DNA from 2 places in the Mycobacterium terrae genome. Region 1 is predicted to be linked to the other one. Evidence: riboswitches for the same ligand, from Rfam matches in the RefSeq annotation. Region 1 holds a riboswitch; the other holds the start of a gene.
What was found. Region 1 has a riboswitch for cobalamin ahead of G6N23_RS04445 (magnesium chelatase subunit D family protein). Riboswitches for the same ligand answer to the same signal wherever they lie in the genome.

Region 1 (15,817 bases):
GGCGATCTACAACCCGGCGTCACGCGCCCGGCCCGACCAGATCGCGATGGCCCGCAAAGTGTTGCTGGAGCACCGCGACCCGCAGACGGTGGTGGTGGTCGGGCGCGACATCGGCCGCGCCGAGCAGTCGTTGGGCGTGACCACGCTCGGCAACCTGGACACCGATGCGATCGACATGAAATGTCTTGTCCTGGTGGGGGCATCGTCCACGCGGGTCAACGGCTCAGGTCAGGTTTGGACGCCGCGATGGGTTCGCTGACCGTTCACTTCGTCGGCGCCGGGCCGGGGGCCGCCGATCTGCTGACCGTGCGCGCCGCGCGACTGCTGGCCGACGCCGACATGGTGCTCTACCCGGGCAGCTACCTGGACCCGGGTGTTCTTGGACAATGCTCCAGCACAGCAGAACTCGTCGATACTGCCGATCTGGACCTGGATGCGATCGTGGGCCGCATCGTCGCGGCCCAGCGGGCCGGTCGGCGGGTGGTGCGATTGGTGTCAGGCGATCCGTCGCTCTACAGTGCGGTCTTCGAGCAGACCCGGCGGCTCGATGCGGCGGGCGTGCCCTGGGACATCACTCCCGGGGTGCCGGCCTATGCGGCGGCGGCCGCCGTGCTGGGCCGCGAGCTCACAGTTCCGCTGGTGACGCAGTCTGTGGTGCTGACCCGGATCCAGGCCGCCTCCACCGCGATGCCGCAGCGCGAGGCGCTATCGGCGTTCGCCGCAACGCAGGCCACGCTGGTGTTGCACTTGGCGATCACCCGCATCCGGGCGCTGATGGCCGAACTGGCCCCCGAGTACGGCGCGGACTGCCCGGTGGCGGTGGTCTACCGCGCCTCGCAGTCCGATCAGCTGGTACTGCGCGGGACGGTCGAGGGCATCGCGGACGGGGTCGAGGCGGCGGGCCTGCGCTCAGCCGCGGTGATTCTGGTGGGCAGGGCTCTCGCGGAACTACCCGATCCGTGCGCCGGTGAGAGCCATCTCTACGACCCGGCCCGGGACCGGTCCCCGGGGCACTAGTCGGCCACTGGCGCGTCGAGCGTGTAATCACTGCGAAAATCGCGCGAGATCTCGCAGGGAGTACACGATCGGCGGGTCCTGTTACGTCGTGAGCGCCCACTGGGTGACCGCACGCCCCGGCGTCCAGCCGGTGAAGGAACCCAACGGTGCGGCGTGCTCGACGTGGATGCGGGTCAACTCGCCGCCGTGGGCGCGGTAGGCCGCCACCAACAGCGCCTCGGTTTCCAGCGTGACGGCGTGGGCGACCAGTCGCCCACCGGGCCGTAGGCGGGTCAGGCACGCGTCAAGGACCCCGGGCCGGCTCAGCCCGCCGCCGACGAAGACAGCGTCTGGCGCGGGCAGCTCAGCCAGCACCTGCGGGGCCGCGCCGCAGACCACCCGCAGTGCCGGCACCCCGAGGTTCCGGGAGTTATCCGAAATACGCTGCGCCCTGGTCTGGTTCACCTCGACTGCGATGGCGCGGCAGCTCGGGTGGGCACGCATCCATTCGATGCCGACCGAACCGGCGCCGGCCCCGACGTCCCACAGCAGCTGTCCGGGCGCCGGTGACAGTCGCGCCAGCGCGGAGGCCCGCAGGTCGCGTTTGGTGAGCTGCCCGTCGTGGTCGTAGGCCTGGTCTGGCAAGCCAGGCACCCATCCCCGGCCCGAACCCGGCGGGCCGGCCAGCTCCAGGGCGACGATGTTGAGCCGCGGCATATCGCCGGTGAACGTCTCGGCGGTGAACTCCAACCTCGACTCGGCCTCGCCGCCCAGGTCGCCGAGAACCGTCATCCGGCTGGGTCCGTAGCCGCACTCGACGAGCAGGGCTGCCAGCTGCGCGGGTGTCGTCGCATCGGCAGAGAGCACCAGCACCCGCCGGCCGGGCACCAGCTCGCGCAGTACGGCATGAACGTCGCCGGCCCTGATGACCGCCGCCGACTCGGCCGGCCAGCCCAGCCGGGCCCGGGCCAGCGCTACCGAGGAGACCGCCGGGACCACGGTGACGTGATCGGTGCCCAGCAGCGCGATCAGCGTGCTGCCCACGCCGGACAGCAGCGGGTCGCCGGAGGCCAGTGCGACGATCCGCCGCCCCGCCAGCTCCTCAACCAGCGCGGGCAGCCCGGCCCGCAGCGGGGATGGCCAGCTGTGGCGCTGTTGGCCGTCGACCGCGGGCAGAAGATCCAGGTGGCGCGGCGCACCGATCACGACGTCGGCGGCCAGCACCGTCTCCTGCGCCGACCCGGCAAGTCCGGCCCAGCCGTCGGCACCGATCCCGACGACGGTGATGGGTAGCGCGGCAGGCACCGCTAGGTCAGCCGTTCGGTGAGGAACTGCACCACCCGCTTGCGCGCCTCGTAGGCGGGGTGGCCGTCGACCTCACGGACCTGATCGGTGAGCACCGAGTGCGCCATCCGGGACAGTCCGTGCGGGTTGCCCGGCGAGGAGTCGATCTCGATCACCTCGAAGGCGTCACCGAGTCGCGCCTTCAGCGTCTGGAACCGGTCGCCGGGGGCCATCTTGTCCTCGCTGAACCGCAGGCCCAGCGCGCACAGCCCATCGTTGGCGGCGCGGTCGGCGACCACCCCCAACTCGACCTCGGAGAGCCCGGGGTCGCGGCGGCGGCTGAGCGTCAGCGGGATCGGCACGGACGGTTGGCTGAGCACCGGGGCCAGCACGGCGTCGTCGACAGCGGCGGCCAGCGCGAAGCCCCCGGTGAAGCACTGGCCGATGACCCCGACGCCCTTGCCGGGAGTCTTCTCGTTGAGGTCACGGGCGAGCGCCCGCAGGAACTGGGTGACCGGACGCTGTTTGTCGGTGGCGAACGCGGCGAACTCCTGGGTCACGCAGGCGCGAGCGATCGTCGTCAGCGCGTAGCCGGGCGTGATCGCCTTACCGGGCCGGCCGAATAACGAGGGAATCGCCACGGTGAACCCGTTGTCCACCAGGTGATTTCCCAGTCCCAACACTCCGGGATGCAATCCCGGGATTTCCGGGATCAGCACCACCCCCGGCCCCTGCCCCTTGCGGTGCACATCGTGGGTGAAACTTCCTCCGGTGAACGGCTCCGCGATCCATCCGGTCAGGTCTGCTTCGGGTGCACTCATCTCTGGTTGTCCTTTCGGTCGGTGTTAGGGTATCGGCGCGAAGTGCCAGGGAAGTCGGTGTGAGTCCGACACAGGCCCGCTACGGTGTTCCGCGGCGCGTTGTGATCGATGCGCCACGGTCAGTCCGAATACCGGCTTCGCGTTGCCAACACACGTTGGTCATCACGAGCGGAGCCTCAATGCAACAGCTGTACCCGTTCCCCGCCGTCCTCGGCGGCGACCCGGACGCCCCGGGCGGCCTCGACGACATGGGGCTGGCGCTTGTACTCAGCGCGATCTCCCCCGGCATCGGCGGGGTGCTCATCCGCGGCGAGAAGGGCACCGCCAAATCGACGCTGGTACGCGCGCTGGCCCAGGTACTGCCGCCCATCGACGTGGTGGCCGGCGACCGGTTCTCCTCCGACCCCGCCGAGGCCGACCCGCTCTCCCCCGACGGCCCGTTCCCCGCCGGCACCGCCGTTCAGACCCGCCCGGTGCGGCTGGTGGAGCTTCCGGTCGGCGCCACCGAGGACCGGGTGGTGGGTTCGATACACCTGGAGCGGGCGCTGGGTGCCGGCGTAGTCGAATTCGAGCCGGGGCTGCTGGCCCGCGCCAACCGCGGCATCCTCTACGTCGACGAGGTCAACCTGCTCGCCGACCACCTGGTCGATCTGCTGCTGGACGCCGCCGCGATGGGGAAGCTGACCGTCGAACGCGACGGGGTTTCGGTCACCCACGCCGCCCGCTTCGTGATCGTCGGGACGATGAATCCCGAGGAAGGCGAGTTGCGCCCGCAGCTTCTCGACCGATTCGGGCTCACCGTCGACGTGTCCGCGCCGCGCGATCCGACGTTGCGCGCCGAGGCGGTACGCCGCCGGCTGGCCTTCGACGCCGATCCGGAGGGTTTCGCGGCGAGGTACGCCGCCGCCGAAGAGCGGTTGCGCACCCGGATTCACGCTGCGCAGCAGTTGCTTTCGCGGGTCCCGCTCACCGACGCCGCGCTGGTCAAGATCGGTGAGATCTGCGCGGCATTCGAGGTGGACGGCCTGCGCGGCGACATCGTCTGTGCCCGTACCGCGGTCGCCCACGCGGCGTGGCAGGGCCGCGACGCGGTCAATCTCGAGGATCTGCGGGTTGCCGCCCGGTTGGCGCTGCCGCACCGTCGGCGGCGCAAGCCCTTTGACGCCCCCGGCCTCGACGAGACCGAGCTCGACGACCTGCTGCCGCCGGAGGACTCCGGCCCCGAGCCCGACCCCGAACCCGATGGGCCGCCGGACGGCGGGAATGCCGCACCGCCCGATGAGAGCGGTCCGGCGCCGGCCAAGCCAGGCTCCACCTCGACAGTCGGTGCCGACTCCCCTTACCGCGCACGGCTTTTCACCGTCGCCGGGCTCGGAGCGGGCCGCTCCGGCCGACGCAGCCGCGCCCGCACCAGTTCGGGCCGCCGGATGGGCGCCACCGCGGCGAACGTCGCCGGTGGACTGCACCTGTTCGAGACCCTTAGGGCCGCCGCACCGCATCAGGGCGGCCGCGGCCGGGTGGGCGGCCGGATGCTTGTGCAGCCGGAGGATCTTCGCCGCGCCGTCCGGGAGGGCCGGGAGGCCAACCTGGTGCTGTTCGTCGTCGACACCTCCGGATCGATGGCCGCCGCCGAGCGGATGCGGCATGTCAAGACCGCGATCCTGTCCCTACTGCTCGACGCCTACCGCCGCCGGGACCGGGTAACGGTGGTGACGTTCGGCGGCACAAAGGCGGAGCTGGTGCTGCCCCCGACGGGTTCGGTGGAGATCGCCGCGGCGCGCCTCGACGAGGTCCCCGCCGGCGGCCGCACCCCGCTGGCCGAGGGCCTGATCGAAGCCGGCGAGGTGATCCGCCGGGAACGGCTGCGCGACCCGTCCTGCCGCCCGCTGCTGGTGGTGCTGACCGACGGTCGGGCCACCGCTGGCGCGGATCCGGTCAAGCGGTCCCGCCGCGCCGCGGTTCAGCTTGCCGAACGGGGTTTTTCGGCAGTGGTGGTGGATTGCGAGAACGGCCGGATGCGGCTCGGCTTGGCGCGCACGCTGGCCGAGCAGCTACGGGCCGAATATGTGCCGCTGCCGCAGGTGAGCGCGGAGGCACTCACCGAGATCGTGAAGGGGGCCGCCTGATGCCGAAGGGACAACCGCTGACGGTACCCGACGACAACCTGACCACCCGCCAGCGTCGCAACCGCCCGCTGCTGATGGTGCATACCGGCGACGGCAAGGGGAAGTCGACCGCCGCGTTCGGGATGGCGTTGCGCGGCTGGAGTCAGGGCTTTGACATCGGTGTCTTCCAGTTCGTGAAATCCGCCAAGTGGCGCGTCGGCGAGCAGACCGTACTGGAACGGCTCGGCGCCCTACACGACGAGACCGGCGAGGGCGGCCCGGTGCAGTGGCACAAGATGGGTTCGGGGTGGTCGTGGAGCCGCAAGGCCGGTAGCACCGAGGATCACGCGGGCGACGCCGTGGCCGGCTGGACCGAGGTGAAACGCCGCCTGGCCGAACAGACCCACGACCTGTACGTCCTGGACGAATTCACCTACCCGATCAACTGGGGCTGGGTGGACGTCGACGACGTGGTGGAGACCCTGCGCGGCCGGCCGGGCCACCAGCATGTCGTCATCACCGGGCGCCGCGCTCATCCGGAGCTGGTCGAGATCGCCGACCTGGTCACCGAGATGACCAAGGTCAAGCATCCGATGGACGTCGGCCAGAAGGGTCAGCGCGGCATCGAATGGTGAGCCTGGTGGGCATTTCCCTGCCCCGTCTGGTGGTGGCCGCGCCCGCATCCGGGCACGGCAAGACCACCGTGGCGGTCGGGCTCATGGCGGCGCTGACCGCGCGCGGCCTGCATGTCAGCGGGCACAAGGTGGGCCCGGACTACATCGATCCGGGCTATCACGCGCTGGCGACCGGCCGCCCGGCCCGCAACCTGGATCCGTACCTGGTCGGCCCCGACCGAATCGTGCCGCTGCTGCTGCACGGTGCCGCCGGGGCGGATATCGCCGTGATCGAAGGCGTGATGGGGCTTTTCGACGGCCGGCTCGGTTCCGACGGTGAGGCCTCCACCGCGCACGTCGCGGCGCTGACGGCGAGCCCGGTGCTGCTGGTCGTCGACGTCTCGCATGCCTCCCGGACCCACGCGGCGGTGGTGGCGGGACTGGCCGGCTTCGACCCGGCGGTGCACATCGCCGGGGTGGTGCTCAACAAGGCCGGCAGCGCCCGGCACGCCGACGATGTCGTCGCCGCGTTGCGCCCCACCGGCATTCCGGTGCTGGGGGTGCTGCCACGCGATGCGGACGTCGCCACGCCGTCGCGGCACCTCGGGCTGGTGCCGGCCGCCGAACGCGACGAATCCGGTCCCGCGCTGCAGCGGCTGTCCCGGCTGATCGAGCAGCATGTGGACCTCGACACGGTATCGGCCCTGGCACGACAGGCACCGGATGTGGCAGGCCAGGCCTGGGATCCGGGTGCCGAGGTGCACGCTGCATCCTCGGCACGGCCCGTGGTGGCCGTCGCCGGCGGGCGGGCATTCACATTCGGCTACACCGAGACGTTCGAGCTCTTGCGTGCCGCGGGTTGCGAGGTGACCCGCTTCGACCCGCTCACCGACTCGTGCTTGCCGGCCGGGACCGCCGGGATCTATCTGGGCGGCGGATTCCCCGAGGTGTACGCCGCCGAGTTGGCCGGCAACACCGCGCTGCTCGGGGCGCTGCGGGCGGCGATCACCGCGGGGGTGCCGACGGTCGCCGAATGCGGCGGGCTGGCCTGGCTGTGCCGCACGGTCGATGAGGTCCCGGGGGTCGGGACGCTGCCCGCCGATGCGGCGATGTCGCCGCGGCTGACCCTGGGCTACCGCACCGCCACCGCGCCGGCGGACAACCTGCTGGCCCGAGCCGGCGACCGGGTGACCGGGCATGAATTCCACCGCACCCAAGTCACTTTCGCCGGCCCCGTGGCGGCGGCTTGGCAGTTGCCGGATGGCCCGGAGGGCGTCGGCGGACCCAACCTGCACGCGTCCTACCTGCACACCCATTGGGCCGGGCATCCGCGGCTGGCCCAGCGCTTCGCCGACGCGGTGCATGCGTTCACCGGCCCGGACCTGCATCATCACGGTGATGCCGAGGCCCGATCGGGGCTGGTGGATTTCGCGGTGAACGTCTACGCCGGTCCGCGGCCGGACTGGCTCGATACGGCGTTGCACGCATCCCTCGACGACGCCGCCGGCTACCCCGACGCGTCCGCCGCCCGCGATGCCCTGGCGGCCCGCCATGGCCTCGGCGCCGACGAGGTGCTGCCGACCGCGGGCGCATCCGAGGCCTTCGATCTGGTGGCCCGGTTGCGCCGGTGGCGACGGCCGGTGGTGGTGCACCCGCAGTACACCGGGCCACACGCCGCACTGGTCGCCGCCGGCCACACCGTTTGCGCTGTGCTCTGCGGTGCCGACGACGGTTTCGCCCTGTGCCCTGACGCGGTGCCCGATGACGCCGATCTCGTCGTCGTCGGCAACCCCACCAACCCCACCGGCGTCTTGCACCCTGCCGAGGCGCTGCGCCGTTTGCTGCGGCCGGGGCGGGTGGTGCTGGTCGACGAGGCGTTCATCGACGCCATCCCCGGTGCGCCGCAATCCCTTACCGGAGAACGCCATCCGGGGCTGCTGGTGAGCCGCAGCCTGACCAAGCACTGGTCGATTCCCGGGGTGCGGGCCGGGTATCTGCTCGGCGACCCCGGGCTGATCGCCGACGCCGCTCGGCTGCAGATCCCCTGGTCGGTATCGGCGCCGGCGCTGGCCGCCATGGTGGCGTGCTCGGATGCACGTGCCCTGGCCGAAAGCGAGCGCCGGGCACGGCAATTGGCGCTGTGGCGAGATGAGCTGGGCGCGGCGCTGGACGCTCGCGGAGTGCCATTCGTTGCCGGCGCCGCGCCCTATGTGCTGGCGCGGGTCGGCCACGGGGCGCATGCGGCGTTACGCGACAGCGGTATTGCGGTGCGGCGCGCCGATACCTTCCCCGGCCTGGACAGCACCTGGGTGCGGATCGCGGCCCGTCCCCGCGCGTTGACCGATCTGCTGCTGAACGCCCTCGACGGGGTCCGCGTCTGATGGCTGCCCGGGCGCTCGGGCTGCTGCTCGGTTACGCCGCAGACCGCATCTGGGGTGACCCGCGCCGGTGGCATCCGGTCGCCGGGTTCGCGCGGTGCGCAATGGCGTTGGAGCAGCGGCTTTATCGCGACAGCCGCGCCAGTGGCGCCGCCCAGGTTCTGCTGCTGGTGGCCGGGGCGACCGGTCTGGCCTACGCCGCCGAACGCTCGTCCCGAAACCCGTTGGCGCGTACGGTGCTGACTGCATTGGTTACGTGGGCGGTGCTCGGCGGCCGCTCCCTGGAGCGTGAGGCCCACGCCGTGCATGGCTTACTGAACGCCGGAGACCTCGACCGGGCCCGTGTCCGGGTACGGCACCTCGTCGGCCGTGACACCGCCGGCCTGGACCCGGACGAGATCGCCCGCGCGGTGGTCGAATCCGTCGCGGAGAACAGTTCCGATGCGGTAGTGGCCTCCTTCGTCTGGGGTGCGGCGGCCGGAGTTCCGGGACTGGTGGCGCACCGCGCGGTCAACACCCTGGACGCGATGATCGGCCACCGCAACGCCCGCTACCGCCGCTTCGGCTGGGCGGCGGCCCGGCTCGATGATCTGCTGGGATTGCCGGCCGCCCGGTTGAGTGGTGCGCTGGCCGCCATTGCAGGCCCGGATTCCGTTGGCGCGGTGCGTGCGTGGCACCGCGATGCCCGCCTCCATCCCAGCCCCAACGCCGGGGTGGTCGAGGCCGCCTTCGCCGGGGCACTGGGCCTGCAACTCGGAGGTGTCAACAGCTACGGCAACCGTCGCGAGGACCGGGCACGGATGGGGCGCGGGCGGACGCCGACCGTCGCCGACATTCCGGCGGCGGTGCAGCTGGCCCGACGGGTCGGCGCCGGGGCGGCGGCCGCCGCGACCCTGTGGTGTCTGGCGCGCGAGATGGGGGCGTCGAACCTCGATGCCCTGGGCCGCAGCTCGAGCCCGGCGGCGGCTCAGTGATGGGCGATCAGTTCGGCGGCGCGGTCTTGCTCGGCCGGCCGGATCTGGCCGGCAGCAGTCGATTTCAGCCGCCAGGTGGTGACCAGCCCGTCGGGGCCGGTCAATTCGCCGACAGCAAGTGCCTTGTCGATCAGGAGGCGGACGCGTGGTTCATCGGCGGCTTCTGCCGCGAACAGCACCCGCACCGTGACGTCGTCACCTGCGACGCGGTTTGCGGTGTGATGCGGCGCGAGTGGGCACGGCGGCGGATGATCCCAACTTCCGCACAGCGCTTTGGTGATGGCCCCGCCCAGCGCGTTCGCCGTGCCACCGGATCGCATCACCACGACCGCGTCATGAGCGTAGGCACGGCGAACCATGCGTCGAGATCCTACGCGGCCCGCCGCGGATCGCGCTGCGGCTTACGACGCGCTTCTGGTCAGTTCGATGACCGGGATGACCCGGTCGGTGCGTTCCCGGTAGGTGGCGAACCCCGGGTAGCGCTGCGCTTGGATCTCGTAGAGCCGGTCGTGTTCGGCGCCGGTGATCTCCGTGGCCGTGACCGGAAAAGTCTCGGTGCCGATCTCGACCGTGGCCGACGGGTTCGCCCGCAGGTTGTGATACCAGCCGGGATGGTTGTCCTTGCCGTCGTTGGAGGCGAACACGATGATCCGGTCGCCCTCGGGCAGATACATCATCGGGCTGGTACGGGGCTGGCCGGATTTGGCCCCGGTGGTGGTCAGCAGCAGGACCGGGGCACCTTCGAACGGGCCGCCCAGTTTGCCACCGCTGCTGCGGAACTCCGCGATGTTGCGGGCATTGAATTCCAGGACCTTCTTTGCGTCCATGGGCATATCACCTCCTAGTCGATAGCGACGAAGTGCTCGATCATCGGCGGGGACTCGTAGAACTCGTGGAGCAACTGGCGCCACTGCGCGAACTCCGGCGACTTCCGGAAGCCCTCGGTGTGCGCCTCTACAGTCTCCCACTGCACCAGCAGCAGATAAAGGCTCGGCGACTCGATCGACCGGGACATCGAAATCCCCAGAAAGCCCGGCTGGGCCGAGATCAGCGGCCGCGCCGTGGCGAACGCCGCTTCGAATTCGGCTTCCCGACCGGGACGAATGGGCAGCACTCCATGCTCGACAATCACGCCTGCCAGTCTGCACCGGCGCCGATGTGGCGAGCGTTACCCCCCTCCCCTCTTGTCTGTTACCGAGATGCACAGATATGTTTTCTGCAACCGACAGACACAGATAAATCGGGAGGCGCCGGCGACATGGGTGCGATAGCAGCAGCAGTCGTTTTCGCCTGGCTGGGCATGGTGCTGGCGATCTCATTTCTCGAGGCCCCGCTGAAATTCCGGGCGCCGGGGATAACCCTTCAGCTGGGGCTGGGCATCGGCCGACTGGTGTTCCGGGCGCTCAACGCGGTCGAGATCGTGCTGGCGGCGGTCGTGGTCATCGCGGTCGCCATCGATCCCCCGGGCCGCCTTGCGGTGGCTGCGGTCGGCGTGGCGGTGGCCGTGCTGGCCACTCAGTCGCTGTTCGTCCGGCCCCGGCTGCGCCGACGCTCCGATGCGGTGCTGGCCGCCGCCACCGCGCCGCACGGCGGGATGGTCGAACGCTCCCAAGCCCACTACGCCTACGCCGGGCTGGAAATGGTCAAGGTCGCCGCGCTGCTGACCGCGGGCGCCGCCTTGCAACTCTGGTCAGTCGCCGGCTAACACCCAGGCCAGCGCCTGTTCGACGTCATACACCGTCGGCACCCCGGCCGGCCGGTCCGGACGGCGCACCACGACTACCGGCAGGCCGAGCTCGTCGACGGCCAGCATCTTCGGCCAGGTGTACTCGCCGCCGGAATCCTTGGTCACCACCACGTCGGCGCGGTGATCGCGCAGCAGTGCGAGTTCGCCGGGCAACGCATACGGGCCGCGGTCGGTGACCACCGTCCAGGTGGGCGGCACGGCGATCGACAGCGGGTCGACCACGCGCGCCAGCACCGCCGCCTCGGCCAGCGCTGGAAGGTAGGACGCCAACTGTTGGCGCCCGATGGTCAGCACCGGGCGCCGGCCCAGCTCGGCCGCGGCAAGAGCGGCCTGTTCGTGGGTGTCGGTCCACTGCCAGGACGGCCTGGCCCGCTCCGCCCAGCCGGGCCGCTCCAGCCGCAGCAGCGGGCGGCCGGCAACCGAGCAGGCGGCCACCGCGTGGCGTGACATGGTGGTCGCGAACGGATGAGTGGCATCCACGACGGCGTCATAGTCGGACAATGCGGCACGCAGACCGTCGACTCCGCCGAATCCACCGATCCGCACCGCCCCGACCGGCAGCCGCGGGTTGGCCACCCGGCCGGCCAGTGACGTGGTGACGTCCACGCCGGCGGTCACCAGTCGCTCGGCCAGCGCGCGGGCTTCCGCGGTTCCACCGAGCAGCAGCAGGCGGATCACGGTGCCCCCGGCGGCAGGAACGGCAGACCCGGCGGCGGTCCGCCGCGCGCCAAGTCCAGGACGGCGTCGACGTCCAGGTGCTCCTCGATCAGATCGGCCAGCAAGTCGAGCCGGTGCTCCCGAGCGGCGGGAAACGATACTCCCGATGGTTCCAGGCCCAGGGTTTCGGCCAGGAAAGCCGCGCGGGGGGCATCGCCCTCGAGACTGCCGTGCCGCATGGTGCCGAAGACCTGACCGGCGCGGGCGCCGCCGGGAAATTCCTTCACGCCGCCACCGCGGGTGATCCGACCGTGATGTATCTCGTAGCCGCCCGCGGAGAGGCGCAGCACTTTGTCTGTGCCGAAACAGGTTTCGACGTCCAGTAGGCCCAACCCGGCCACCTCGCCCGGCGGTCCCTCCACGCCGTCGGGGTCGCGGATCGCCCGGCCCAGCATCTGAAAGCCCCCGCAGATCCCCAGCACCGGTTTGCCCGCGGCGGCGTGCTCAGCGATCGCGGAATCCAGCCCCCGCGACCGCAGCCAGGCCAGATCGGACACGGTGGCGCGGGTTCCCGGCAGCACCACCAGGTCGGCGTCGGACACCCCACGCGGGTCGGAGGCGAACACCACGTCCAGATCGGGTTCCACACCGAGCGCATCCAGATCGGTGAAGTTGCTGATCCGCGGCAGCCGGATCACCGCCACCCGTCGTGCGCCGGTGCGCACTGAGCGCCTGCCATCCAGATCGAGCGCGTCCTCGGAGTCCAGCCACAGCCCCGGATGCCACGGCACGGTGCCGACCACCGGCCGGCCGGTGAGCCGCTCCAGGTCGGCCAGACCGGGCGCCAATAACTGTTGCTGGCCGCGGAATTTGTTGACGATGAACCCGGCCATCAGGGCCTGGTCTTGCGGGCACAACAACGCGACCGTGCCGAAGAACGCCGCGAACACCCCACCGCGATCCACGTCCCCGACGACGAGCGTCGGCAGGCCAGCATGCCGGGCCAAACCCATGTTGACGTAATCGCCGGCACGCAGGTTGATTTCGGTCGGGCTGCCGGCCCCCTCGGCGATGACCACGTCGTAGCGTGCCGCGAGGTCGTCGAAGGCGTCATGCGCGGCCCGGGCCAACTCGGCCCGGCCGTCCATCCAATTCGACGACGACAGCTCACCCCAGGGCCGGCCCATCAGCATCACATGACTGCGCTGGTCACTGCCGGGTTTGAGTAGTACCGGGTTCATCGCCGGCTCGGGGACGGCTCGCGCGGCCAGCGCCTGAATCCATTGCGCCCGGCCGATTTCGGTACCGACGCCATCCGCACCGACAACCACCATCGAGTTGTTCGACATGTTCTGCGCCTTGTAGGGAGCCACTTTTATCCCGCGGCGTGCCAGCGCCCGGCACAGCCCGGTGGTGACCACGGTCTTGCCGGCGTCGCTGGTGGTTCCGGCGATCAGCAGCCCCGTCATCAGGGCCTGCGTACCAGGAATACGTCCATCACCCAGCCCGCTTCGGCTTTCGCCGCGCGGCGGGCGGCCGCAATCTCGCCGACGACGTCGCCGACCCGGCCACGCACCAAGCGCTCCCCCGCCGCACCGAGGTTGGCGCCCCACCAGATCGTCCAATCCGCCACCGCGGATAGGTCCAGCCCATCCGGGTTGAGCATTGCGACGATGTTGTCCTGCCCCGCGGCGATCGCCTCGCCCAACCGCCGCCCGGTGGTGATGTGCACCGGCCGGCCCACCTCGTGCAGCACGATCCGATGCCGGGCGGCCAGCAGCTGCGGGGCGCTGATGCCGCACAGCACCTGGTAATCCAGTTCCACGCCCGAGGCTTTCACTCGCTCGACGATGCGGATTGTGGAGTCGTACAACGCCGGGTCACCCCAGACCAGGAATGCCGCGGTGCCGCCGCGCTCCCGAAGCTCCTCGGCGTAGCGCGCCGCGCGGGCCGCGTGCCAGTCGCCCACCGCCCGCGCATAATCGGGTCCGGACAGCTCCGGTGAACGGTCGCGAGGCGGGTCGGCCACCGTGACGATCGGCACCGACTCGGCGTAGGCGTCGACGACAGTCCGCCGCAACGCCAGTAACCCGTCCTCAGAACCTTTCGTCCCCTTATTCGGGGCCAGCACGTAGTCGACCGAGCGTAGCGCGTCGGCCACCTCGGGCGTGACGTGCTGCGGGCCCATCCCGATGCCGAGAATCCAGACTCTCACCGGTCCTCCAGGTCGCCTTCGACCTCCAGGTAGGCCTGTTGCAATGCTGCCATGGTTCCCGGATCGGGGTCCGCCCACAGCCCCCGGTCGGCGGCCTCCTTCAGCCGTTCCACGATGCCCTGCAGCGCCCACGGATTGGACTTGTCGAGGAACTCGCGGGTCACCGGGTCGAGCACATACTCGGCGGCGAGCTTCTCATACATCCAATCGTGGACCACGCCGGCGGTGGCGTCGAAGCCGAACAGGTAATCGACGGTGGCGGCCAGCTCGAACGCGCCCTTGTAGCCGTGCCGGCGCATCGCGGAGATCCACCGCGGGTTGACCACCCGGGCGCGGAACACCCGGGCGGTCTCCTCGGCCAGGGTGCGGGTGCGCACAGCATCCGTCGACGTCGAGTCGCCCACATAGGCTTTCGGATCGGAGCCGGATAGCGCCCGCACCGTTGCGATCATGCCGCCGTGGTAGACGAAGTAGTCGTCGGAGTCGGCGATGTCGTGTTCGCGGGTGTCGATGTTCTTGGCGGCCACCTTGATTCGGCGGTAGTTGGTGCGCATGTCGTCGGCGGCCGCCGCACCGTCCAGCCCGCGGCCGTAGGCGAACCCACCCCAGGTGGTGTAGACCTCGGCCAGATCCTTGTCATCACGCCAGGTCCCGGACTCGATCACCTGCAAGATGCCGGCGCCGTAGGAGCCGGGCGCGGAGCCGAAGACGCGGGTGGTGGCCCGGCGCAGGTCGCCGTGGGAGGCCAGGTCGGCGCGGGCGTGGGCCGCCACGAAGTTCTGATCGTCCGGCTCGTCGAGGGTCGCCACCATCTGCACGGCGTCGTCGAGCATCGTTACCACGTGCGGGAAGGCGTCCCGGAAGAAACCCGAGATGCGCACCGTCACATCGATGCGCGGACGCTCCAACTCCTCCAGCGAGATCACCTCCAGCCCGGACACCCGCCGGGAGGCCTCGTCCCAGTCGGGCCGCACCCCGAGCAGCGCCAGCACCTCCGCGACGTCGTCGCCGGACGTGCGCATCGCCGAGGTCCCCCACACCGACAGCCCCACCGACTCCGGATAGCGGCCGGTCTCGTCGAGGTAGCGCCGCACCAGCGAGTCCGCCATCGCCTGCCCGGTCTGCCAGGCCAGCCGGGACGGCACCGCCCGCGGGTCGACGGTGTAGAAATTGCGCCCGGTGGGCAGCACGTTGACCAGGCCGCGCAGCGGCGACCCGGAAGGCCCTGGGCGCACGAATCCGCCGGCCAGCGCATGTAGCACCGAGTCCAGCTCGGCCGCCGTACCCGCCAGCCGCGGAACCACCTCGGCGGCAGCGAACCTCAGCACCCGGCGTACCTCGGGATCGGGGTGCAGTGAATCGGCCGCCCCGGCCTGCCAGCCGGCGGTCTCCATGGCCTCGACCAGTTCCCTGGCGCGCTCCTCGATCTCGTCCACCGCCGCCGTCGGCGCATCGTCTTTCAGGCCGAGCGCGGCCCGCAGCCCGGGCACCGCGTGGTCCACCCCGCCCCAGACCTGCGGGGCGCGCAGGATCGCCAGCACCAGGTTCACCCGTTCGGGACCGGTCGGGGCGCCGCCGAGCACGTGCAGGCCGTCGCGGATCTGGGCGTCCTTGATCTCGCAGAGCCAGCCGTCGACGTGCAGCAGAAAGTCGTCGAACTCCTCGTCTTCGGGCCGCTCGTCCAGGCCCAGATCGCGGTGCATCTCCGCGGCGCGCATCAGATTCCAGATCTCGCCGCGGATCGCCGGCAGCTTGCCCGGATCCATGGTGGCGATGTTGCCGTACTCATCGAGCAACTGCTCCAGGCGGGCGATGTCACCGTAGGACTCTGCGCGCGCCATCGGCGGGATCAGATGATCGACGATGGTGGCGTGCGCACGGCGTTTGGCCTGCGCGCCTTCACCGGGGTCGTTCACCAGGAACGGGTAGATCAGCGGCAGGTCGGCGATCATGGCGTCGGTCGCGCACCCCGCCGAGAGCGCCGCGGTCTTGCCGGGCAGCCATTCCATCGAGCCGTGCTTGCCCA
Region 2 (15,817 bases), 2.2 Mb from region 1:
GAATACTCCCACCCGGGCGACAACATCCCGCCGCTGGTCGCCGTCGCCCAACAGCTCGGTGCCTCCGGCGCCGACCTGATCCGTGGCCTGGCCACCGCCTACGAGGTGCAGATCGACCTGGTCAAGGGAATCTGCCTGCACGAGCACAAGATCGACCACGTCGCGCACCTGGGACCGTCGGTGGCGGCCGGTATCGGCACCATGCTGCGGCTCGACCCGGAGGTCATCTACTCCGCGATCGGCCAGGCGCTGCACCTGACCACCGCCACCCGGCAGTCCCGCAAGGGACTGATCTCCAGCTGGAAGGCCTACGCGCCCGCGCTGGCCGGCAAGGTCGGTATCGAGGCGGTCGACCGCGCCATGCGCGGCGAAGGATCCCCGGCGCCGATCTGGGAAGGTGAAGACGGCGTCATCGCGTGGCTGCTGTCCGGACCGGAGCACACCTACCAGGTGCCGCTGCCCGGCCCCGGCGAAGCGAAGCGGGCCATCCTGGACAGCTACACCAAGGAGCACTCGGCCGAATACCAGAGCCAGGCGCTGATCGACCTGGCCCGCCGCCTGCGTGAACGCATCGGCGACCTCGACCAGGTCGCAACGATCGTGCTGCACACCAGCCATCACACCCACTACGTGATCGGGACCGGCTCCGGTGATCCGCAGAAGTTCGACCCGGACGCCTCGCGTGAGACCCTCGACCACTCGGTGATGTATATCTTCGCTGTCGCGCTGCAGGACGGCAGCTGGCACCACGAACGCTCCTACGCACCGGAGCGGGCGCATCGCCCGGACACTATTGCGTTGTGGCACAAGATTTCCACCGTCGAGGACCCGGAGTGGACCCGCCGCTACCACTCGACCGACCCGAACCAGAAGGCCTACGGGGCGCGCGCAGAGGTCACCTTGAGAAGTGGCGAGGTGATCTCCGACGAGCTGGCGATCGCCGATGCGCATCCGTTGGGGGCGCGGCCATTCGGGCGCAAGCAGTACATCGCCAAGTTCACCGAACTCGCCGACGCGGTGGTCGAGTCGGCTGAACAGAATCGGTTCCTGAGCACGGTCGAGGGGCTGGCGGGGCTGGACGGCGGGGAACTGGGCGCGTTGAACATCCTGGTCGATCCCCTGGTGCTGGACAAGGCGCCGGACACCCCGGAGGGAATCTTCCGGTGAGCGGGCTGCTCAGCTCCGCGACGGCGCCCGCTGCCAAACGCGCGGCGTTTCGCGCCGGCCTGGCTTCCGGACGGCTGCAACGGTTTCCCGGCGCCTTCTCGCCGCTGGTGGCCAAACTGATCGCCGAGATCGGGTTTGAGGGAGTCTACGTCTCCGGTGCGGTGCTCTCCGCCGACTTAGGGCTCCCGGACATCGGGCTGACCACGCTGACCGAGGTCGCCGGCCGCGGAGCGCAGATCGCTGCGGTCACCGACCTGCCCACCCTGATCGATGCCGACACCGGGTTCGGCGAGCCGCTGAACGCCGCGCGCGCCGCGACGGCATTGGAAGACGCCGGCCTGGCCGGCTGTCACCTCGAAGACCAGGTCAACCCGAAACGGTGCGGACACCTCGACGGTAAAGCGGTGGTGCCACCCGCCGAGATGGTCAAGCGCCTGCGCGCAGCGGTGGCCGCACGCCGAGACCCGAACTTCGTGATCTGCGCGCGCACCGACGCCGCCGGCACCGAGGGGCTGCCCGCCGCGATCGACCGGGCCAAGGCCTACGCCGACGCCGGAGCGGACCTCATCTTCACCGAAGCGCTTTCCGGGCCAGGTGAATTCGAGCGGTTCCGGGCCGCGGTGGACGTGCCGCTGCTGGCCAACATGACCGAGTTCGGCAAATCGGAGCTGCTGACCGCCCGGCAACTGGGCGACATCGGCTACAACGCCGTCATCTACCCGGTCACCACGCTACGGCTGGCGATGTTTGCCGTCGAAGCCGGGCTCCGTGAGATCGACACGCGGGGAACACAATCGGGTCTGCTCGACCGGATGCAGCACCGCAGCCGGCTCTATGAGTTGCTGCGCTACGCCGACTACAACGAGTTCGACTCCGAGATCTTCAACTTCACCGTCCAAGGAGGCCGCTGGTGACCACCGCAGAAGTTCACAAGGGACTGGCCGGCGTCGTCGTCGACACCACCGCGATCTCGAAGGTGGTGCCGGAGACCAACTCACTGACCTACCGCGGCTACCCGGTGCAGGATCTGGCCGCACACTGCAGCTTCGAACAGGTCGCCTACCTGCTGTGGCACGGTGAGCTGCCGACCGATGCCGAGTTGGCGCTGTTCTGCCAACGGGAGCGGGCCGCACGCCGGGTCGACCAGTCACTGCTGTCGCTGGTGGCCAAGCTCCCCGACAACTGCCACCCGATGGACGTGGTGCGCACCGTGGTCAGCTACCTGGGCGCCGAGGACGCGGAAGAGGACGACTCCTCCGAGTCGGCCAATGTCGCCAAGGCGGTACGGATGTTCGCGGTGCTGCCGACGATCGTGGCGGTGGACATGCGCCGCCGGCGCGGGCTGACGCCCGTGGCGCCGCACAGCCACCTCGGCTACGCCGAGAACTTCCTGCGGATGTGCTTCGGCGAAGTCCCCGACCAACTGATCGTCGCGGCGTTCGAGCAGTCGATGATCCTCTACGCCGAGCACGGCTTCAACGCCTCGACGTTCGCGGCCCGGGTGGTCACCTCGACCCAGTCCGACATCTACAGCGCGGTCACCGCCGCGATCGGCGCCCTCAAGGGTTCGCTGCACGGCGGCGCCAACGAGGCGGTCATGCACGACATGATCGAGATCGGCGAACCGGCACAGGCGGCGGAGTGGCTGCACGGCAAGTTGTCCCGCAAGGAGAAGGTGATGGGTTTCGGTCACCGGGTGTATAAGAACGGTGACTCGCGGGTGCCGACCATGAAGCGGGCGCTGGCCCGGGTCGCCGCAGCCCACGACGGCGGGCGATGGATGGAGATCTACGACGTTCTGGAAGCCGAGATGTTTGCTGCGACCGGTCTCAAGCCGAATCTGGATTTCCCGACCGGCCCGGCCTATCACCTGATGGGGTTCGACATCGCGATGTTCACTCCGCTGTTCGTGATGAGCCGGGTGGTCGGGTGGACCGCGCACATCATCGAGCAGACCGCCGCCAACGCGCTGATCCGCCCGTTGAGTGCCTACTCCGGCCGGGCGCAGCGCGCGCTGAACGCCGGCTGACCAGGACCGGCCGGTTTTCCGACGGAAACCTAGAACACGTTCTAGTCTGGCGGGCATGGGATTTCTCAAACCCGAACTGCCCGTCGTCGACTTCGCCGAATGGAGCAAGGGCAGCCGCAGCGAGAAGATCCGTCCGATGGCCCGGCACTGGGCCGAGGTGGGTTTCGGCACGCCGGTGGTGTTGCACCTGTTCTACGTGTTCAAGATCGCCCTTTACATTCTGGGCGCCTGGCTGGTCGTGCTGAGCACCGCCGGTGTCGATGGCTTCACCCGGGTGGCGCACTGGTGGAGCGAGCCGATCGTCTTCGAGAAGGTCGTGCTTTACACCATGCTGTTCGAGGTGATCGGGCTGGGCTGCGGCTTCGGGCCGCTGAACAACCGGTTCTTCCCGCCTATGGGCTCGATCCTGTATTGGCTGCGCCCGAACACCATCCGGCTGCCGCCGTGGCCGCGGCGCATTCCGCTGACCGCCGGCAGCAACCGGACACCGCTCGATGCCGCGCTGTACGCGGCACTGCTGGTGATGCTGCTCGTCGCGTTGTTCTCCGACGGCACCGGGGCCATCCCGGAGTTGAGCACCGAGGTCGGTGTGCTGCCGCACTGGCAGATCCTGGCGATTCTGGGGATCCTGGCCGCGGTCGGGCTGCGGGACAAGGTGATCTTCCTGGCCGCCCGCGGCGAGGTGTACGCCCCGTTGGCGGCGGCGTTCCTGTTCGGCGGCGTCGACATGATCATCGCGGCCAAGACGATCTTCATGGTGATCTGGATGGGTGCCGCGACCTCGAAACTCAACCGGCACTTCCCGTTCGTGATCTCGACGATGATGAGCAACAACCCGCTGATCCGGCCGCGTTGGCTCAAACGCCGCTTCTTCCGTGGCTTCCCCGAGGACCTGCGCCCCGGCTGGCCGTCGCTGGCGTTGGCGCATCTGAGCACGGCGATCGAGATGTGCGTACCGCTGGTGCTGTTCTTCTCCCACGGGGGCTGGCCGACCGCGATCGCGGCCTTCGTCATGGTCTGCTTCCACCTGGGCATCCTGGCGGCGATTCCGATGGGGGTGCCGCTGGAGTGGAACGTGTTCATGATCTTCGGCGTGCTGTCGCTGTTCGTCGCGCACGCCGACCTCGGATTGACCGACGTGAACAACCCGTGGCCGGTCGCGCTGCTGTTCGGGGTCAGCGCCGGTGTCGTCGTGCTGGGAAACCTCTTCCCGCACAAGGTGTCTTTCCTTCCGGGAATGCGTTACTACGCCGGCAACTGGGACACCACGCAGTGGTGCCTGAAGGCCTCGGCCGAAGAGAAGATCGCCCGCGGGATCGTCGCGATCGCCAGCATGCCGGCCGCCCAGTTGGAGCGCTTCTACGGCAGCCCCGAGGCCGCGCAGATCCCGATCTACATGGGTTACGCGTTCCGGGGCTTCAACACCCATGGCCGGGCGTTGTTCACCCTGGCGCACCGGGCGATGGCCGGACAGGACGAGGACGACTACTCGCTCACCGACGGTGAGCGGATCTGCTCGACGGCGGTCGGCTGGAACTTCGGCGACGGGCACATGACCAACGAGCAGCTGATCGAGGCGCTACAGCAGCGCTGCGGCTTCGAGCCGGGGGAGGTGCGGGTGGTGATCCTCGACGCCCAGCCGATCCACCGGCAGACGCAGGCCTACCGGCTGGTGGACGCCGCCACCGGGGAATTCGAGCGCGGCTACGTCAAGGTGGCCGACATGGTGGCTCGTCAGCCGTGGGAGGACGATCTGCCGGTCTACGTCGAGTCGGGCGACTCGGTCAGGCGGGATTGACCCACTCGGCGTAGAACGGCGGCATTTGCGATGCCCGGGAGGTGAACCTGGGGTCGCGCTTCTCCAGGAACGCGCGCACCCCGTCGGCTCCGTCGCCGATGCTGGTGTAGAACATGGCCAGCGAATCCACCCGGTGGGCCTCGACCGGATCGGGCTGCGCGGAGTTGCGGTAGAGCATCTGCCGGATCAGCGCGAACGACACCGGTGATCGGCCCTTGGTCCAGGCGTCGGCCAGTGCGCGCGCCTCGGCCAGCAGGGCGTCCGGCTCGTGGACCGCTTGGGCCAGCCCGCAGGCCTTGGCCGCTTCGGCGTCCAGGATGTCGGCGCGGTACAGCAGGTCCAACGCCGTTGGCATGCCGACGATCCGGGGCAGGAACCAGGTCGAGCACGCTTCCGGGGTGATGCCCAGCTTGCCGAACACCAGACCGAACCGCGCCTTGGTGGAGAACAACCGGGCGTCCATCGCCAGCATCATGGTGGCGCCGATCCCGACCGCGGGGCCGTTGACCGCGGCGATCACCGGCTTGCGGCAGCCGTAGATCGCCAGGGTCACCTGCCCCCCGGTGTCGCGCACCCGGGCCAGTTCCGGGTCGTCGAGATCGGACATGTTGGCCAGTGTCGGGGACTTGGTCTCATCGAGGCCGAACACGTTGCCCGAGCTCGACAGGTCCATTCCCGCGCAGAACGCCCGGCCCTCACCGGTGACGATCACCGCGCGGATCGCGTCGTCGTCGTTGACCTCGACGAAGGTGCGTTCCAGTTCGTCGGCCATCTGCACGGTGAACGCGTTGAGGTTGTCCGGGCGGTTCAGATACACGGTGAGAATGCCGTCGGTGACCTCGTGGCGGATCGTGGTGAAGTCCATCCGTCGAGGTTAGTTGCACCGATGTGTTGACTCTGCCCCTGGGGGAGACTCCAGACTCGACGGTGTGACGACGTTGCTGCCGATCGGGGATTTCGCCCGGATGACCTATCTGACCGTCAAGGCGTTGCGGCTGTATCACGAACGCGGCCTGCTGGCCCCGGTGCGGGTCGATCCGTCCTCGGGATACCGCTACTACAGCCCCGAGCAGCTGCCGATCGCCCAGGTCATCCGCCGGTTGCGGGATCTGGGGATGCCGCTGGACGAGCTGACCGACGTGGTCGGCGCCGAGCATGTCACCGACCGCAATCGGGCCATCGTGGCTCATTTGCAACGGCTGGAAGACCGGCTGAGCCAGACCCGGTCCAGCGTCGCGTCGTTGCGGTCATTGCTCGAAGAGCCCTCCGGGGCGATCGAGGTGAGTTACCGGTCGGTGCCGGCGACACCGTCTGCGGCGATCGTCGATGAGGTCGCAATGGACGATGTCGAGCAGTGGTGGACACAGGCATTCGCCGACCTTGACGCCGCCATCGCCGACGGCGCCCCGGGCGTACGCGGTGTGTTGTACTCGGCGGAGTTCTTCGAAGCGGGCCGGGGCGAGGTGATCGCTTTCCGGCCGGTGAACCTCATGCCGAGCGGCCGCAGAGTGCAGGCCCTGCAGATTCCCGCCGCCGAACTGGCGGTGGCGGTGCACCGCGGGGCATTCAGCGAGCTCGATCGCACCTATGCCGCGCTGGGCACCCACGTTGCCGAACGCGAACTGGGCGTCGACGGGCACATCCGCGAGTACTACCTGGTGTCCGGCTACGACACCGACGACGAGGCAGCGCACCGCACCGAGGTGTGCTGGCCGATCTTCCGCACCAAAACCTAGCTACGGCAAAGGAGTTCACCCATGGAGATCATGCTGCACACCATCACATTCGACTGCGCCGACGCGGACAAGCTGGCCCGGTTCTGGTCGCAACTGCTGGCCCGTCCGCTCGACGACGGCGCCACTGCGGAATTCGCTTCGATCGGGATGGCCGGCGGGACGCCGCCGTACCTGACGTTCGTGCAGGTACCCGAGAACAAGCGGGTCAAGAACCGAATGCACCTCGACCTCGTCGCGCCGGATCTGGCCGCCGCGGTCGACCACGCCCGGCAACTCGGCGCTGCCCGGCTGGCCGACCACGCCGACGCCGGCTACCGGTGGAGCACGTTGGCCGACCCCGAGGGCAACGAGTTCGACATCGTGGCGGCCTGAAATGAGTTCACTGGCACAAGCTTTGATCGCCGCCGGGCCCACCGCACAGTACGGCGAAGCGATAGCCCTCTACGGATGGCTGGTGGGCGGCCGGTGGGACCTCGACATCACCTGGTACGGCGACGACGGTGTCCGCAGCGTCACCGGCTGGATGGTCGCCGACTGGGTGCTTGAGGGGCGGGCTGTCCAGGACGTCTGGCACGCTGAAGGTCTCTTTCACGGGACGACACTGCGGGTTTACGATCCGGCCGTCGACGGCTGGCACATCCAATGGATCGAACCACAATTGGGGCTTCGGCTGCACCAACTGGGCCGGGCCGATGCGGCCGGAATCGTGCAGGACGGCACGTTGCCCGACGGCTCTGCCATCCGGTGGAGCTTTCGAGACATCGGCCCGGACTCGTTTCGCTGGCGCGACGAACGCAGCCGGGGCGGCGCGGACTGGGAACTCAAGCAGGAGTACCTGGCCCGGCGGGTCCGTTAGCCCGGCGAGCAGACGCAGAATCGCACCGCGAAGGCTGTTTGCGTGCGATTCTGCGTCTGCTGGCGGCGAGGAACTACACCCCGGCGCGGGCCTTCTTCGCGGCGGCGACCAGGTTGGCCAGCGAGGCGGTCACCTCGTCGGTCTTGCGGGTCTTCAGGCCGCAGTCCGGATTCACCCAGAGGCGTTGCGCCGGAACGGCGTCGAGCGCCTCACGCAGTGATGCGGCCATCTCGTCGGTGCTCGGCACCCGTGGTGAGTGGATGTCGTAGACACCCGGCCCCACCCCGTTGGAGAACCCGACCGCGTTGAGGTCGTCGAGCACCTCCATGTGCGAGCGCGCCGCCTCGATGGAGGTCACATCGGCGTCCAGATCGGCGATCGCATTGATCACCTCGCCGAACTCCGAGTAGCACAGGTGGGTGTGGATCTGGGTCGCGTCGCTCACCCCGGAGGTCGACAGCCGGAACGCGCCGACCGCCCAGTCCAGGTAGGCCTTTTGGTCGGCCTTGCGCAGTGGCAGCAGCTCGCGCAGCGCCGGCTCGTCGACCTGGATCACCGCGATACCGGCCTTCTCCAGGTCCACCGTCTCGTCGCGGATGGCCAGCGCCACCTGGTTGGCGGTGTCGGCCAGCGGCTGGTCGTCGCGGACGAATGACCACGCCAGGATGGTCACCGGACCGGTGAGCATGCCCTTGACCGGCTTGTCGGTCAACGACTGGGCGTAGGTGGCCCAGTCGACCGTCATCGGGGAGGGACGGAAGACGTCACCGAACAACACCGGCGGGCGCACGCACCGGCTGCCGTAGGACTGCACCCACCCGTTGGCGGTGGCGAAGAAACCCTCCAGCTGCTCGGCGAAGTACTGCACCATGTCGTTGCGCTCCGGCTCGCCGTGTACCAACACATCGAGGCCGAGCTGCTCCTGCAGCGTGATGACGTCGGCGATCTCGGCCTTCATCCGCCGGGTGTACTCCGCCTCGTCGATCTCGCCGGCGACCAGCGCCGCCCGGGCCTTGCGGATGTCGACCGTCTGCGGGAACGACCCGATGGTGGTGGTCGGCAGCGGCGGCAGATGCAACCGCTCCGCCTGGGCCGCCCGGCGGGCCTCGGCACTGCCCCGCTGCGCACCGGATGCGGCGATCGTGGCGATCCGGCCGCGGACGTCGGCGTTGTTCAGCCGCGAGTCGGACTTGCGCGAGGCGACCGCGGCGTTGGACGCGGCGATCTCATCGGCCACCGCTTCGCGGCCCTCACGCAGGGCGCGGGCCAGGGTGGCCACCTCGGCCACCTTCTCTGCACCGAACGCCAACCAGCTGCGCAACGCGTCGTCCAGGCCGGTCTCGGGCTCCAGCGAATAGGGCACGTGCAGTGTCGAGCAGGAGGTGGATACTGCGATAGCCGCCGCACTTCCGAGCAACGACGCCAGCTTGGCCAGCGCGGCCTGCAGGTCGGTGCGCCAGATGTTGCGCCCGTCGACGACACCGGCGACCAGGGTCTTGGAGGCCAGCTCCGGCACTGAGGCGATCTTGGTATTCGGGCCGTAGACCAGATCGACGCCGATGGCCTCCACCGGGGTGCGGGCCAGGGCCGGCAGCGCCGCGCCCGGGTCGCCGAAGTAGGTCGCCACGAAGATCGACGGCCGGTTGCTCAGCCCGCCGAGGCGGGTGTAGACCTGCTCGGCCAGCGCGGGCGCGTCGGCGGCGATGTCGGTCACCAGCACCGGTTCGTCGATCTGGACCCACTCGGCACCGGCCTCGGCCAGCGTGCCCAGCAGTTCGGCGTAGATGTCGGTCAACTCGTCGAGCCGGAAGATCGGAGCCGGTCCACCGTCGACGGCCTTGCTCAACAGTAGGAACGTGATCGGGCCGATGAGCACTGGGCGAGCGTTGACACCCTGCTGCTTGGCCTCGGCCAGCTCGGAGAGCACCTTGGCCGGGTTCAGCGTGAACGTGGTGTCCGGGCCGATCTCGGGAACGATGTAGTGGTAGTTGGTGTCGAACCACTTCGTCATCTCCAGTGGGGCGATGTCGGCGTTGCCCCGGGCCGCGGCGAAGTAGCGATCCAGTTCGTCGGTGACACCGGCCACCCGCTTTGGGAGCGCACCGAGCAGTACTGCGGTGTCCAGCATCTGGTCGTAGTAGGAGAACGTGTTCACCGGTATCGAGTCCAGACCGGCGTCGGCCAACTGCGCCCAGGTGTCGCGGCGCAGGCCGGCCGCGACATTCTGCAGCTGGTCTTGGTCGATCCGGCCGGCCCAGTAACTTTCGGTGGCGCGCTTGAGTTCGCGGCGCGGACCGATCCGTGGGGAACCGAGAACGGTGGCGGTAAAGGGTTGAGCGGTCACGATTTGATCCTTCAATCGGCGAGGGTGGGTCACCGCCGGCGGCCGCCCAGTCGATCCGGTCCCGTGCGTTCAACGCACTACAACCCTCAAAACCAGACGCCCATTCCGCGAGGCGATGATCCGCTGGGCGCGGCGCACCCAGCACAGCTGGCAGGTCTTCGGACTCGCAGGCACGCACCGGAAGGTGCTCCTAATGGCCGTCGCTTCCCAGTCACACACTCATGACCAGTGCCATTGACGGCGGTCGTTCCTGCATACCGCTGCGGGACAGTCCCGGATTCTCACCGGGTTCCCTCTCGCGCTCCGCGGAAAACTAGCCAAACCCGCGTCACGCTCGACGCCCACACCACCATGCGGCGGTATTGGCAAACCAGCTGCAGCACCAAGACTACCTGGTCAGGCGGTGTGAAGTGCTTCCGGGATGAGCGTCTGGCCGTCGTTGAAATCGATGGTGCGGCGAATCGTCGCGTCGTCGGTGAGGCAGGCCGCGATCACCTGTGCGACGTTGCCCCGCGACACCGTTCCCTTTCCGGCAGACTTCTCCGCCGCAGCGCCCGTCTCGATACGGCCGGTGGCCTGCTCCACGGTGAGCCGGCTCGGCCCCAGCACCGTCCAGTCCAGGTCGGTGGCCCGCAGGTAGGCGTCGGCGGCAGCCTTGGCCTGGGCGTAGGGAAAGAACGGGTCGCCTTCGGGCACACCGTGTCCGGGGCCGGCGCCGAAGTAGGAAACCATCACGAACCGGCGCACCCCGGCCTGGCGCGCGGCATCGATCACCCGGATCGCCGCATCGCGGTCCACCGCGTAGGTGCGCGCCGGGTTGCCGCCACCGGCGCCGGCGGAGAACACCACCGCGTCATGGCCGGCCACCAGTTCGGCCAGCGCGGCGGTGTCGAGTTGCTCGATGTCGGCAACCACCGGGATCGCCCCGGTCACCGCCACCTCTTCGCTGTGATCGGGGTTGCGGAATATCGATGTCACCTGGTCGCCGCGCTCGGCGAGAAGGGGACTGAGCAGCAGGGCGACCTGGCCGTGACCGCCGACGATCACTATGCGCGCCATGGATTCGACGCTACCCGCTGCCGGCCACCGAGGGTGATCGGCGCCGGCTGCGGGTCCCCTTGCGCCAGCAAGCCCGAGCAGCCCGGCGTCCAGGATGCGGTTCAGCGAGATCCTGCCCTCGGCGCGAGCCAGCGACCGGATGGCCGATATCAGGATCTGCGCCGTCAGACACGGCCCGCGCGAGGCGCGCCGCTACAACGTCGAGCCGACGTTCATCATGCGGGGCCTGCAGGATCTGCACCTGGAGTTCGATCCGGTCGGCTGACCAGGGGCCGCCGGAGACCCCGCCCGCGGGTGCCATCAGTGGGTTGGTTGACAATCGTCATCAAGGGACCCTCGTTGATGAAGGAGAGCAGCCATGGCCGAAGCAGTAATCGTAGAAGCGGTGCGTTCGCCGATCGGCAAGCGCAACGGCGGACTGTCCGGGGTGCACCCGGCCGAACTGTCCGCCCAGGTACTCAACGGGCTGGTCGGCCGCGCCGGGGTGGACCCGGCCCTGGTCGACGACGTGATCTGGGGCTGTGTCATGCAGGCCGGTGAGCAGGCCCTGGACATCGGCCGGACCGCGCTGCTGACCGCGGGCTGGCCCGAGTCGGTGCCCGGGGTGACGGTTGACCGCCAGTGCGGCTCCAGCCAGCAGTCGGTGCACTTCGCCGCCGCCGGTGTGGTCGCCGGGCACTACGACGTCGTGGTCGCCGGGGGCGTCGAGTCGATGTCGCGCACCCCGATGGGCGCGTCACTGGCCAACGGCGGACACCCCTACCCCGAGGCGTTCCGCGCCCGCTACACCCAGACCCCCAACCAGGGGACCGGCGCGGAGATGATGGCCGAGAAGTGGGGCCTGGACCGCACCGCGCTGGACGAGTTCGCCCTGGCATCGCATGAAAAGGCCGCCGCCGCCCAGGATTCCGGCGCGTTCACCGACGAGATCGTCGGGATCAAGGACGCCGAGGGCAACGTGATCAGCGCCGACGAGGGCATCCGCCGCGGCACCACCATCGAGAAGATGGCCCAACTCAAGCCGGCGTTCAAAGAGGACGGCGTGATCCACGCCGGCAACTCCAGCCAGATCTCCGACGGTTCGGCGGCGCTGCTGTTCATGTCGGCCGCCAAGGCGAAGGAACTGGGCCTCACCCCGCTGGCGCGGGTGCACACCGCGACGCTGGCCGGCGCCGACCCGGTGATGATGCTGTCCGCGCCGATCCCGGCCACCCAGAAGGCGCTGCAGCGCAGCGGTCTGAGCGTCGATGACATCGGGGTGTTCGAGGTCAACGAGGCCTTCGCCCCGGTGCCGATGGCCTGGCTGGCCGACATCGGCGCGGATGCGAAGAAGCTCAACCCCAACGGCGGGGCGATCGCGCTCGGCCACCCGCTCGGCGGATCCGGCGCCCGGATCATGACCACCATGCTGTACCACATGCGGGCCAACGGGATTCGCTACGGGCTGCAGACCATGTGTGAGGGTGGCGGCCAGGCCAACGCCACCATCCTGGAGCTGCTGTGAGTGACGCGGCCGTTCTCGTCGAGCGGCGCGGGAACGTGCTGGTGATCACGATCAACCGGCCCGAGGCCCGCAACGCGATCAACGGTGCGGTCAGCACCGGCATCGGCGACGCTTTGGCGCAGGCCCAGGACGACGACGCCGTGCGCGCGGTGGTGCTCACCGGCGCCGGCGACAAGTCGTTCAGTGCCGGAGCCGACCTCAAGGCGATCGCCAACCGGGAGAACATCTATCACCCCGACCACCCGGAGTGGGGTTTCGCCGGCTACGTGCAGCACTTCATCGACAAGCCGACGATCGCGGCCGTCAACGGCACCGCACTGGGCGGCGGCACGGAACTGGCGTTGGCCAGCGACCTGGTGGTCGCCGAGCAGCGCGCCCAGTTCGGGCTGCCCGAGGTCAAACGCGGCCTGATCGCCGGTGCCGGCGGCGTGTTCCGCATCATCGACCAACTGCCCCGCAAGATCGCCCTGGAAGTGGTCTACACCGGGGAGCCGATCTCGGCCGCCGACGCCGGCCGCTGGGGGTTGGTCAACCGGGTGGTCGATGACGGCGGGGCACTGCAAGCCGCCCTGGAGCTCGCCGAACAGATCACCGGCAACGCGCCGCTGTCGGTGCGGGCCAGCAAGCGGATCGCCTACGGCGTCGAGGACGGTGCCATTCCCGGCGAGGTTGCCGATTGGGCCCGAACCGCCCGAGAGTTCAGCACGCTGCTGCGCTCCGAGGATGCCAAGGAGGGTCCGCGGGCGTTCGCCGAGAAGCGCGCGCCGGTGTGGAAGGCGCGTTGAGCCACGTGGCCGAGCCGCTCATCATTTCCATTCACGGTCGCACCCCGCAGCTGCATCCGGAGTCGTGGGTAGCACCGAATGCCAGCCTGATCGGGCAGGTCCACCTGGCGGCCCGGGCCAGTGTCTGGTATTCGGCCACGCTGCGGGCCGAGGTGGAGCCCATCGAGATCGGCGTCGACACCAACATCCAGGACGGGGTAACTGTCCACGTGGACAAGGAGTTTCCGGCCTGGGTCGGCGCCCGGGTCAGCGTCGGGCACAACGCGGTGCTGCACGGCTGCACCATTGAGGACGACTCGTTGATCGGGATGGGGGCGATCGTCCTCAACGGCGCGGTCATCGGGGAGGGCTCGCTCGTCGCGGCCGGTGCCGTCATCCCGCAGGGCATGGTGGTGCCGCCCCGGTCGCTGGTATCGGGGGTGCCGGGCCGGGTGCGGCGCGAGCTGAGCGAGGCCGAAATCCGCAACAACCGGCACAACGCCGTGGCCTACCGCCGGCTGATCGAAGTCCACCGGGCGAACTGACGCAATCAGGCCACCGACCGCCGCTGGGCCGCTACGTTCTAGGACATGACCCAGACCAGTTCGGTCCGCCCCGGCCTGCTGCGCGAGTTCACCGACATCTTCTCCAAGGTCTCCGCGCCGTACCACGAGCCGCGGGCCGTCGTGCAGCGTCGTCGTGTCGTGGTCGCCGTGGTGGTGCTGCTCGGTGCTGCCGTCCTGGCGTGGATGCACACCAAGAACCCGGGCGATGCGGCCTTCTACTGGCTGTCGCTGGCCCTGGCCGCGGTCTGGTCGGTGGGGGCGCTGGTGGCCGGTCCGTTGCATCTGGGCGCGGTGCGCTTCCGCGGTCGCAACGAGCGGCCGGTGTTCACCGGCACCGGTGTCGGCCTGGTGCTCGGCGGGGTGTTCCTGCTGGGCGGCCTGGCGGTGCAGAAGATTCCGCCGTTGGCCGGCCAGGTGACCGCGATCCTGGACTACACCACGCACGTGTCCTGGCGACTGGTGGTCCTGATCGCCCTCGTCAACGCGATCGCCGAGGAGATGTTCTTCCGCGGTGCGCTGTTCAGCGCGTTCGGCCGCCGCTACCCGCTGGTGGCCTCGACGCTGCTCTACATTGCGGCGATGATGACCGCCGGCAACCTGATGATCGGTGTCGCCGCGCTGGTGCTCGGCACCGTCTGCGCGATCGAGCGGCGCGCCACCGGTGGGGTGCTGGCGCCGGTGCTGACCCATCTGGTGTGGGGGCTGATGATGGTGCTCGCACTGCCGCCGATCTTCGGGATGTAGCCGCTCAGGAGTCGGTGAATTTCGGCGCGCGCCGCTCCTGGAACGCCCGGGTTCCCTCGCGAAAGTCGTGGGCGTTCAACAGAATCGACTGGCCGACGTATTCGCGGTCCAGCGTCGCGTCCAGCTCGGACAGCGTCGCGGCATTGATGGCGTGCTTGGTCTTGGCGAAGGCCGCCGCCGGACCGGCCAGCAGCCCGGCCAGCGTCTTGTCCACCTCGGCGTCGAAGTCCTCGGCCGGGTACACCGCGCTGACCAACCCCCACTCCAGGGCGTCCGCAGCCGGCAGGCGTTCGGCCAGCAGCGCCAGCCGCATCGCCCGGATCCGGCCGATCGCCGCGGCGACCAGAGCCGAGGCGCCGCCGTCGGGCATCAGCCCAATCTTGGTGAACGCCAACAGGAAAAACGCCTTGTCGCTGGCCAGTACCAGGTCGCAGGCCAAGGCCAGCGACACCCCGACGCCGGCGGCCGGACCCTGCACCACCGCCACCACCGGGCGCGGCAGGGTCACGATCGCGCGGATCGCGCGGTTGGCCTCGACGATGATCTCGGTCGGCATCTCGTCGGAGGCGTCGTCTTCGCTGATGCCCGCGCCCGAACTGAACCCGCGGCCGGCCCCGCCGAGCCGCACCGCCCGCACCCGCGGATCGCGAGCGGCGCCCTCCATGGCGTCGGCGATACCGGCTAGCACGCCGGTGGTCAGCGAGTTGAGGCTGTCGGGGCGGTCGATGATCACCGAGAGCACCCCGTCGGCCAAAGTCACGGACAAGCCGTCGACCGGGGCCAGGGTGTCGATACCGGAGTTGATTGCGGTCATGAGTGTCCACCTTAGGATGCACATCACATGCAGACGACGAGGAGGCAGACATGGCGGGACCACTGGCGGGGCTGCGGGTCATCGAACTGGCCGGGATCGGACCGGGGCCGCACGCGGCGATGATCCTCGGTGACCTGGGCGCCGAGGTGGTCCGGGTGGACCGTCCGCCGAAATTCGGTGGCGGCGTGCCGAAGGACACCATGCTGCGCAACCGGCGGTCGGTGACCGCCGACCTGAAGTCGCCGGAGGGCCGCGACCTGGTGCTCAAACTGGTCGCCAAGGCCGACGTGCTGATCGAGGGCTTCCGCCCCGGCGTCACCGAGCGGCTCGGCCTGGGCCCGGAGGACTGCGCCAAGGTCAACGACAAGCTCATCTACGGCCGGATGACCGGCTGGGGGCAGACCGGTCCGCGCGCTCTGCAGGCCGGCCACGACAT

Region 2: another riboswitch for cobalamin. It lies ahead of metE (5-methyltetrahydropteroyltriglutamate--homocysteine S-methyltransferase); the one in region 1 lies ahead of G6N23_RS04445 (magnesium chelatase subunit D family protein).

Annotation. Positions count from the first base shown of each region.
Region 1 is NZ_AP022564.1:911,971-927,787, reverse strand. Features, by position in the region: gene G6N23_RS04465 (precorrin-2 C(20)-methyltransferase) at 1-259, shown strand, start outside; gene cobM (precorrin-4 C(11)-methyltransferase) at 247-1,017, shown strand; gene cbiE (precorrin-6y C5,15-methyltransferase (decarboxylating) subunit CbiE) at 1,099-2,301, opposite strand; gene G6N23_RS04450 (dienelactone hydrolase family protein) at 2,304-3,101, opposite strand; cobalamin riboswitch at 3,125-3,255, shown strand; gene G6N23_RS04445 (magnesium chelatase subunit D family protein) at 3,281-5,227, shown strand; gene cobO (cob(I)yrinic acid a,c-diamide adenosyltransferase) at 5,227-5,841, shown strand; gene G6N23_RS04435 (bifunctional hydrogenobyrinic acid a,c-diamide synthase/histidinol phosphate aminotransferase CobBC) at 5,847-8,201, shown strand; gene cbiB (adenosylcobinamide-phosphate synthase CbiB) at 8,201-9,172, shown strand; gene G6N23_RS04425 (hypothetical protein) at 9,166-9,531, opposite strand; gene G6N23_RS04420 (nitroreductase family deazaflavin-dependent oxidoreductase) at 9,574-10,005, opposite strand; gene G6N23_RS04415 (antibiotic biosynthesis monooxygenase family protein) at 10,014-10,304, opposite strand; gene G6N23_RS04410 (hypothetical protein) at 10,431-10,877, shown strand; gene G6N23_RS04405 (cobalt-precorrin-6A reductase) at 10,863-11,597, opposite strand; gene G6N23_RS04400 (cobyric acid synthase) at 11,594-13,045, opposite strand; gene cobF (precorrin-6A synthase (deacetylating)) at 13,045-13,764, opposite strand; gene cobN (cobaltochelatase subunit CobN) at 13,788-15,817, opposite strand, start outside.
Region 2 is NZ_AP022564.1:3,125,456-3,141,272, reverse strand. Features, by position in the region: gene prpD (2-methylcitrate dehydratase PrpD) at 1-1,167, shown strand, start outside; gene prpB (methylisocitrate lyase) at 1,164-2,081, shown strand; gene G6N23_RS14855 (bifunctional 2-methylcitrate synthase/citrate synthase) at 2,078-3,196, shown strand; gene G6N23_RS14850 (DUF3556 domain-containing protein) at 3,252-4,994, shown strand; gene G6N23_RS14845 (crotonase/enoyl-CoA hydratase family protein) at 4,981-5,859, opposite strand; gene G6N23_RS14840 (MerR family transcriptional regulator) at 5,924-6,730, shown strand; gene G6N23_RS14835 (VOC family protein) at 6,752-7,102, shown strand; gene G6N23_RS14830 (hypothetical protein) at 7,104-7,586, shown strand; gene metE (5-methyltetrahydropteroyltriglutamate--homocysteine S-methyltransferase) at 7,660-9,945, opposite strand; cobalamin riboswitch at 10,063-10,263, opposite strand; gene G6N23_RS14820 (SDR family oxidoreductase) at 10,327-10,989, opposite strand; gene G6N23_RS14815 (hypothetical protein) at 11,084-11,254, shown strand; gene G6N23_RS14810 (thiolase family protein) at 11,348-12,493, shown strand; gene G6N23_RS14805 (crotonase/enoyl-CoA hydratase family protein) at 12,490-13,278, shown strand; gene G6N23_RS14800 (gamma carbonic anhydrase family protein) at 13,284-13,802, shown strand; gene G6N23_RS14795 (CPBP family intramembrane glutamic endopeptidase) at 13,848-14,567, shown strand; gene G6N23_RS14790 (enoyl-CoA hydratase) at 14,572-15,381, opposite strand; gene G6N23_RS14785 (CaiB/BaiF CoA transferase family protein) at 15,432-15,817, shown strand, end outside.